2 regions of the Shewanella sp. GutCb genome follow, and region 1 is predicted to be linked to the other one. Evidence: predicted binding sites of a transcription regulator. Region 1 holds the regulator's gene; the other holds the start of a gene.
What was found. Region 1 encodes sigma-54, which starts transcription at its own class of promoters, with help from an activator protein. Its sites were predicted from a motif close to GTTGGCACGNNNNTNGNNT; they were not measured.
Positions count from the first base shown of each region.

Region 2: the regulator sigma-54 is predicted to act here: its motif matches at 1,961-1,979, upstream of flgA (flagellar basal body P-ring formation chaperone FlgA).

Region 1 is NZ_PJBL01000020.1:47,332-52,086, reverse strand. Features, by position in the region: gene lptA (lipopolysaccharide transport periplasmic protein LptA) at 1-382, shown strand, start outside; gene lptB (LPS export ABC transporter ATP-binding protein) at 379-1,110, shown strand; gene CXF86_RS12065 (RNA polymerase factor sigma-54) at 1,248-2,759, shown strand; gene hpf (ribosome hibernation promoting factor) at 2,790-3,077, shown strand; gene ptsN (PTS IIA-like nitrogen regulatory protein PtsN) at 3,080-3,523, shown strand; gene rapZ (RNase adapter RapZ) at 3,992-4,755, shown strand, end outside.
Region 2 is NZ_PJBL01000004.1:69,436-74,190, reverse strand. Features, by position in the region: partial or broken gene CXF86_RS22675 (hypothetical protein) at 1-252, shown strand, start outside; gene CXF86_RS05110 (flagella synthesis protein FlgN) at 241-666, opposite strand; gene flgM (flagellar biosynthesis anti-sigma factor FlgM) at 711-1,034, opposite strand; gene flgA (flagellar basal body P-ring formation chaperone FlgA) at 1,111-1,824, opposite strand; gene CXF86_RS05095 (chemotaxis protein CheV) at 2,110-3,030, shown strand; gene CXF86_RS05090 (CheR family methyltransferase) at 3,170-4,003, shown strand; gene flgB (flagellar basal body rod protein FlgB) at 4,177-4,575, shown strand; gene flgC (flagellar basal body rod protein FlgC) at 4,578-4,755, shown strand, end outside.

The DNA.
Region 1 (4,755 bases):
GGGTTCAATTAAAATGAAGGCTGATGAATTACGGGTGTTCTCTAAAGAAGCGAGCTCAGGAAAAATACTCGTGGCTACGGGTAATCCTGCGACATATACCCAAATGATGGAAGATGGCCGCCCGGCGATGGCAAGTGCGAAAGAGATCCGTTATGAGTTGGCAACAAGAACCTTAACCTTGTTAGGTAATGCAACCTTGGAGCAAGAGGGCAGCCAAGTCACGGGTAACCGCATCAAGTACAATATCGGACTACAAAAATTAGTCGCAGAAAGTACAGGTAAAGGTAATGATCGCGTGATCACTATCATTCAGCCTGAAGCTTATCAAGAAGAGACGCCTGAAACCCCAGCCGCACCCATTAAAAAGCAGGAACAGCAATGACCCAAAAAACGCTGACCGTACGCAATTTAGCGAAAAGTTATAAGAGCCGAGCCGTTGTTCAAGATGTGAGTTTAACGGTCAAAACAGGGCAAATTGTTGGGTTATTGGGTCCTAATGGTGCAGGTAAAACCACAACATTTTATATGGTTGTTGGTTTAGTTCAGAGCGACAAGGGTCAGATCTTAATCGATGACGATGATTTAACCTTAGACCCAATGCATCTCCGAGCACGTAAAGGCATTGGCTACTTGCCACAAGAGGCAAGCATCTTTAGAAAGCTCTCAGTGCGTGACAATATCATGGCAGTATTACAGACTCGCAAAGATATCAATAACGAGCAGCGTGAAGAGCAACTTGAACACCTACTCGAAGAGTTTCACATCACCCATATCCGCGATAGCCAAGGCATGGCGTTATCAGGTGGTGAACGCCGCAGAGTTGAAATTGCTCGAGCACTGGCAGCCAACCCAAAGTTTATTCTACTCGATGAACCTTTTGCCGGCGTTGATCCAATATCGGTTATCGATATTAAAAAGATTATTGAACAGTTAAAAAGCCGTGGCTTAGGGGTGTTGATCACAGACCACAATGTGCGTGAAACATTGGACGTTTGTGAACATGCCTATATCGTAAGTCACGGAAATTTGATTGCAGAAGGCACACCTGCCGAGATATTAGATAATCAGCAGGTTCGAGCAGTGTACTTAGGTGAACAATTCAGGCTATAGTTAACCCACAGTATGCGGGTTTAATTGTATAGCATTAGCTAAGTATATGAATACAATCAAAGTGTTGACTCTTTAAGCTCTCTTCGTCAAATCACCGAGCTTCAACGTTTAATTACAGTGTAGGGAATAGCGGTAAGATGAAAGCGTCACTCCAGCTCAAAATGGGTCAGCAGCTAACTATGACTCCACAATTACAGCAGGCTATTCGCCTTTTGCAATTGTCCTCTTTAGAGCTGCAGCAAGAGATCCAGCAAGCATTAGACTCTAATCCACTGCTTGAATTAGATGAAGAGCAATCCGATGGCGAGCCTATCAGCAACGAAGATAGAACCACCAGTGACTCTGACAGCTATTCAGAGTCGGATAGCGACAATGAATACAGCAGTAACACAGATGTTGATCCACAGCAGGATAGCGCTGCGGTAGACACCTCTGATGCATTAACGCAAGATTCAATGCCAGATGAACTCCCAATGGATACTACTTGGGATGAAGTCTATACCGTGTCTTCGAATTCAAGCTCCGGCGGAATGCGCGATGATGATATGCCATTCCAAGGCGAAACCACTGAAGGTTTATACGAACATCTTGAATGGCAGAAAAATCTAACGCCTTTTTCTGATAATGACCTAGCGATTGCCACCGCCATTATTGATGCGGTTGATGAGCGAGGTTACCTTACTCAGAATTGTGAAGATATTCTTGAAGCAATGGGCGATCCAGAGATCGAGATAGACGAAGTGGAAGCCGTACTCAAACGCGTGCAGCATTTCGACCCTATCGGCGTCGCAGCCAGAGATCTCAGTGAATGTCTGCTTATCCAATTAGCTCAATATGCAGAAACAACACCCCATATAGACAATGCTCGCCTGCTCATTAAAGATTACTTAGATTTGATTGCTGGACGTGATTTTAGGCAATTGATGCGTAAGACTAAGCTCAAAGAGGATGACCTGCGTGATGCTATCACGCTTATTCAAACCTTGAACCCAAGACCGGGCCTGGCAGTCACGCGAAGTAAAGACGAATATGTGATCCCCGACGTTTCAGTGACAAAAAAGAAAGGCCGTTGGGTGGTTGAACTCAACCCCGACTACATGCCAAAAATCAACGTCAATCAACACTATGCTTCGATGGCTCGTAGCCAAAAAAATCAAGCAGATGGCCAATTTATTCGTAGTCACTTACAAGAAGCTAAATGGTTTATTAAAAGCATTGAGAGTCGTAATGAGACCCTCCTAAAAGTCTCCAACTGTATTGTGAAGTTCCAACAGGGATTTTTCGAATATGGTGATGAAGCCATGAAACCTATGGTACTCAACGACATTGCTGAAGCCGTAGAGATGCATGAATCCACTATCTCAAGGGTGACCACACAAAAGTATATGCATACCCCTAGAGGTATTTTCGAGTTAAAGTATTTCTTCTCTAGTCATGTCGGAACCGACGACGGTGGAGAGTGCTCATCAACAGCAATTAGAGCGTTTATTAAGAAGTTAGTCGCAGCTGAAAACCAACAGAAACCATTAAGCGATAGCAAAATGGCGCAACTGTTGGCAGAACAGGGGATTAAAGTTGCTCGACGTACCATCGCGAAATACCGCGAAGCAATGATGATCCCGCCCTCAAACCAACGCAAGAGTTTATAACTAAAATTAGACACTTGGAGGAATCTTTCTATGCAAATTAACCTTACTGGGCATCACATTGAAATCACTGCGTCACTGCGCAGTTATGTTGAAGAAAAATTTACAAAGCTTGAACGTCATTTCGATCAGATCAATAATGTGCACGTCATATTGAATGTTGAAAAAATGCAACAGATTGCCGAAGCACGAATTCACCTGAAAAAAGGTGAAGTTTTTGCCACTTCGGAACATGCGGACATGTACGCCGCAATCGACTCCCTGATCGACAAATTAGATCGTCAGGTTATTAAACACAAAGAGAAGCTGACCAAACACTAACGATGGAACTATGTACCATCCTGCAGCCGGAATGCACTACCTGTGCCACTCCGGGCAGTAAGAAAAAAGTACTGGAACTCATCAGCGATATTGCCGCTGCCCAGTACCCTACCCTTTCTTCACAAGAGATTTTCGAAAGCCTGTTGGCTCGCGAAAAAATGGGTAGCACAGGTATAGGCAACGGTATAGCAATCCCTCACGGGAGATTGGCTAATATTGACCATCCATTGGGCATATTAATCAAATGTGAAACACCGATATCTTTTGACTCGATAGATAAGCAACCGGTTGATATATTATTTGCCCTGTTAGTGCCCGCAGATCAATGTGAGCAACATCTCGCGACGCTGTCTTCAATGGCAGAAAAGCTTAACGACAAAGCGATCGTGAAGCAGTTGAGAAAAAGTAAGAGTGAATCTGAGTTATATGACTTAATCACTCAATAGTGAGAGGTCTCTGATCTGTCGAGCTTAGTTTTTACGCATTTTTTGATGTTCAAGAAGTACAAGACATGAGCAAAGAGAAACGCTTACACACTCTTGTAGGAATAGCTTAGAAACACTTAAACCAGTGTTCCTAAGCTATTGTTGCCGTGTTATAGGCTATTTGTGGAGAATAATTAAACTGCATTGCCTCCGTATCGTCCCACCTCGCCAAAATAATGTATAAACTGCGGTAAAAACAAACCTAAAAGTGCAACTATCTCGACGGACTCAAGTCCGTAAGTCGCTAGAGATTACCGATATACAAGCAGTAAGATTTAACGACCTAGGCATTTATTACAGCAATATTATTTATTATTACCAACTAGCCTAAGCTATTGCTTTAAGCCAGAAAAAAGTTAATCTATAATCTTGTACACCCCGTATACATTTATAAAACATTAATTCTAACTTTTATTAGGTAGTGAAAAGATGAAACTCGTTCTAGTCTCTGGTCGTTCCGGCTCAGGCAAATCAGTACTGTTAAGAATGCTAGAAGATCTCGGCTATTATTGTGTCGATAATCTACCATTGCCAATGATGGGCACCCTGCTTGAACAACTTTCTGGTAACTCAGAGTTAGTCGCTATTAGTGTTGATATCCGCAACATGCCAGAAAAAGAGAACGAATGGATTAAGCATCTGACCAATTTGCCAGAAGGCGTGGAGTTATTGAGCTTCTTTTTAAACTCTAGCGATGAAGTGCTCCTCAAGCGCTACAACGAAACTCGTCGTCTGCACCCTTTGTCTCATGCAAACATTTCATTAAAAGAAGCAATTCAGCTTGAAGGGCGCCAGTTGGAACCGCTCGCTAAGATCGTTGACCATTATATTGATACTTCTACCCTCAATATTTACGATCTCAATGACCAAGTACGTGAGATCTTATTAGGCAACGTCGATAAAGAGCTGATGATCAAGTTTGAGTCTTTTGGGTTTAAACATGGCATGCCAACTGAAGCTGATTTTATGTTTGACGTTCGATTTCTTCCAAATCCACATTGGGAGCCGGATCTCAGACCCATGACAGGGCTCGATAAACCCGTGCAAGAGTTTTTAAATCTGCACCCTACAGTCAATAAGTTTATCTGGCAGATCGAGAATTTATTGGAGACTTGGTTACCCGATTTAGAACGTAACAACCGCAGCTACCTCACTATCGCTATTGGTTGTACTGGTGGCCAGCATCGCTCTGT
Region 2 (4,755 bases), on a different contig from region 1:
AGCATCTACCGTCTTAGCATCTACCGTCTTAGCATCTACCGTCTTGGCATCTACCGTCTTGGCATCTACCGTCTTGGTATTTACCGTCTTAGTATCTACCGTCTTAGTATCTACCGTTTTGGTATCTACCGTCTTGGTATCTACCGTCTTGGTATCTACCGTCTTAGTATCTACCGTCTTAGTATCTACCGTCTTGGTATCTACTGTCTTAGCATCTACCGTCTTAGCATCTACCGTCTTCTAAGCACTTAAATTATTACCTAAGCTAGAAATACTGGATGTGCGGCCCTTTTCATCGTAGGTGAGGCTGGCTGAATTACGACTGACCTGCAGCGCCTGAGAGAAGCGATTTAAGCTGGCTAAGCTCAATTCAATTAAAGACTCGTTCTCAGCGTTGAGCTGTTGGCACTCGGCTAGCAAGGCTTTTGCTTCACTAACTTGTTGAGATAATGTGGCGTCGGTCTTTAATGTACTTTTATCTGGCTGAGTCGCTATGATCTCATCGTTATGCTTTAGGCTGTCAAGTAAGGTCGCTTTAGTACTGGCAAGTGACAACAATGTGTCAGCATCTTGAGACTGTAGCGCTTTTGTTTCTTGGCTAATAACGGCTTTAAGCTCAGTCAACACGGTATGTTGTGAGCTCAATAGATGAGATAAATTAGTCATAATGGCCTTATCTTTTATGCCTTAATCCGCGGTTTGCGGAGACATTAGTTTAAATCGCTAAGTTCATTCTCGAAGTTTGCGATATTAGTTGCAAGTTTTTCTGGATCGATTTTGTAACGACCTTCAGCGATTGCAGCCTTAATTTCATCAACCTTCTTTTGGTCAATATCGGGCATGTCGGCAATCTTAGTTTGCACATTTTGGATCTGTTGTGCCTGCGGTGTAATTGACACCGAGTCAGTTTTTTGTGCCACCGCAGTTTGCACTGGCGCAGCTGTCGCGCTTTGTGATGCAGAGCCTTTGCCGGCATTACTGGTGTTGATGCGCGCTGTAGCTGCGCTATTTACGTGTTTAATATCCATAGCCATTTTGGTATCCAACATTGAATAAAGAGACTTTCTTACACATGCTATCGGCGCGATAACCGTTAACTTTAATGTTATTTTACATTCTTACTTCAACTTGGCCAACCGCAATGACTTTTGCGTTTAAGGTTTTATGTGAATGGCTGTTCTTAATCCGAATCTTGTCGCCTAAATTGCCATCATGTAATGCTTCGCCGACGGTTTTTATCTCGAAGTTTTGAGACCGTGCAATGATAGAGACAGTGTCGCCCTTACAAACAACGCACAGATGGTTATTAAAAATAGGTTGCTGTGGTGCGACTCGACGTTTAAGCCGAGCGCCGACCACTTGGCTTAATTGGTCAAACTGTTGACCTCGCAGCGTGCTTTGCTCGACATAGTCAATGGCTACATCGCTTTGTGAGATTAAATCGCCAGGGCCTAAGGTGGCTTTAGCCACCACTACCGGGTAGAGAATATCGACCCTTACCGATAAAAATATTTGCCATGGGTAACTCAAGTCTGGGCTGTCGCAGCTTATTTTGACCGTGTTGTTACGCCTTATTGCTCGATCGCTGGCTATTTCTGCTTTTATCGGCAGAAAGCAATTAGGCAAGCTGACGCGGGTATCTAATTTTTGCGGCGTGATATTGACCTTCGCTTTTTCTGGCGCTTCAATTTTTTCTTCAACTGCCGCTATAGCTAATCGAGAAATGGTCGATAAAGAGGGAACACTAGCAACCTGATTGGCATCTGCAATAGTGATTACAGGGAAATAAAGTACGGTAGAAAGTAACCAAAAATTTATTTTCATAATGAATACATTAGCTTGATTCGCTAGAATGCACCTAAGTCGTGTTAATTGTAGAATGTCGGTAGCGAACTCATTAAATCGTTGGGCGTCATAAAGTTGACTGATGTCGCAACGTTTGAATCAGATAGTGCTAACTAAGCAAGTAGTATGCCTAAATGTAGGGATGAGTTTATATTGATCAGTATTGACAATATGGATGCGAAAGATCAACGAAATAAGCGTTAACTACACCTAAATTTAATCTTTTAGATTTAACCGATAAAAAGTAAGTACAAGGCAAATTTTATGTCGAACATTCTTGATTCAGTAAATAAGCGAACGCAATTGGTTGGGCAAAACCGACTTGAGTTATTGTTATTTAAACTTAATGGACGTCAACGATTCGGCATTAACGTATTTAAGGTAAAAGAGGTGCTGCAATGCCCTCCGTTAACAAGCTTACCTAGACTTAACTCTAGTGTGCGTGGCATTGCCCATGTACGCGGCATGACCATTTCAGTGATTGATTTGAGTGCTGCAACAGGCGGCCGCCCAATTGAGAACATTGAGAACAGCTTTATTATCATTTCTGAGTACAACCGCAGTGTGCAGGGGTTCTTAGTCAGTTCGGTTGAACGTATTATTAATATGAACTGGGAAGCGATCATGCCGCCACCACAAGGCGCCGGACGTGGCTCATATTTGACGGCCGTGACAGAGATTGATAATGAGTTAGTGGAGATTTTGGATGTTGAGAAAATCTTAGATGAGATTTCACCCGTCAATACCAACATCAGTAAAGAGTTAGACGAGAAGCTGACAATCGATAGAAATAAGCATTATCACATTATGGTGATAGATGACTCATCGGTGGCCCGTAAACAGATTATTCGAGCGTTAGCCTCGCTTGATCTGCAAATCGATACTGCCAAAGATGGTAAAGAAGCATTAGAAAAGTTACGTGCAATAGCGGCGGAACTCGACGACGTGTCGACTGAAATTCCGTTGATTATTTCAGATATTGAAATGCCTGAAATGGATGGTTATACCCTCACCGCTGAAATACGTGATGATCCTAAGCTTAGAAACATCAAAGTGGTGTTACATACTTCGCTTAGTGGCGTGTTTAATCAGGCGATGGTGCAAAAAGTGGGCGCTAATGACTTTATTGCTAAGTTTAACCCTGATGAGTTAGCCGCCGCGGTAAACAAACATTTAAGTTTATAACGCGTAGGGCTAAGTTCACAGCAAAGCCAGCGGAAACCAAGTCTTGCTTGTGTTTCCGAGATGGCTAATGTATAACCCAGCGATTGTTGTAAAGTTGCGCCTTTTATGCGACTTGTTTTATTGATATTTAGGATACAGAGTGCCGAATAAATCACTTGCTGAAAACGAGTACCATCAGTTCAGACTGTTTTTAGAGCAGCACAGCGGTATTGTGCTCGGTGACAGCAAGCAATATCTTGTGCGCAGTCGATTGGCGCCGCTAATGGGCAAGTATAATCTTCCCTCTTTATCGGATGTTGTAAAGCATTCAATGAAACCCACTGAGCGTCAACTTCGCACTGAAGTTATCGATGCCATGACAACCAACGAAACCCTTTGGTTTCGCGATCGCTATCCTTTCGAGTTGTTGTTTAATTCCATTTTGCCCAATTACAGCCGACTCGGTCGACCGGTAAAAATATGGTCAGCTGCCTGTTCGTCGGGGCAAGAGCCGTATTCTTTAAGTATGACGATTCTGGAATATCAGCAGCGTAAACCTGGAACACTGCCCGGTGGAGCGAGTATATTGGCGACGGATCTCTCGCCGACGATGCTTGAGCGCTGTAAAAAAGCGGAGTATGACAATTTAGCGTTAGCCCGTGGTTTATCAGATGAACGAAAACGTCATTTTTTTGATGCATTGCCATCGGGTAATATGGTGATTAAGAACAATGTGAAGCAATTGGTTAATTTTCGAGCTCACAACTTGCTCGAAAATTATACCTTGCTCGGCAAGTTCGACATTATCTTTTGCCGCAATGTATTGATCTACTTCTCTCCAGAGGCAAAGCGGAAAATATTGCGGCAATTTGCTGCCGCACTGAACCCTAAAGGTATTCTTTTCTTGGGTGCGTCAGAGTCTATTGCCGGTTTGTCTGATGAGTTTGATATGGTGCGCTGTAATCCTGGCATCTATTACCAAAAACGAACTTAAGCTTATTGTTGTGGGTGTTGAAGTGCAATCAACGCATTTTTGACACCCTGTTTATCCGCATCATCCCGCCGCTATAGCGCTACCCTCTAAGTAAATCGTCTATTTTCATTCTTTTAGACTAATTTGGCACACCAATTGCTTTATTCTAGCTATCGAGCTGAGGAGGCAATTTTATGGCGATTAATTTTGATAGTGCATTAGGCGTTCATCAGTACACTTTGGGCGTACGCTCTCAACGTGCAGAGGTCCTATCTTCAAATATTGCCAATGCCGACACACCAAACTATAAAGCCCGCGATGTTGATTTTGCTAAAGCAATGAATTCAGCGCAGTCACGTCAATCGGGCTTGTCCATGACCAAGAGCGATAGCAAGCACTTCGATTTAGCCGCGTTAACGCAGCAAAATGTCGCTTATCGGGTACCGAATCAGCCAGACACCGGTGACGGTAATACAGTAGACATTCAAGAGGAGCAATCAGCCTTCATGAAAAATGCCCTTGAGTATCAAATGTCACTCGGTTTTCTCGACAGCAAGTTTTCAGGCATGAAAAAAGCGATTAGAGGCGAATAATTATGAGTTTATTTAATATTTTTAACGTCGCAGGTTCAGGTATGTCGGCGCAATCGGTCAGACTCAATACCACGGCCAGTAATATTGCCAACGCAGACTCTGTATCTAGCAGTGTGGGTAAGACCTATCGTGCTCGCCATCCTATTTTTGAAGCTGAAATGAACCAAGCTCAACAGCATC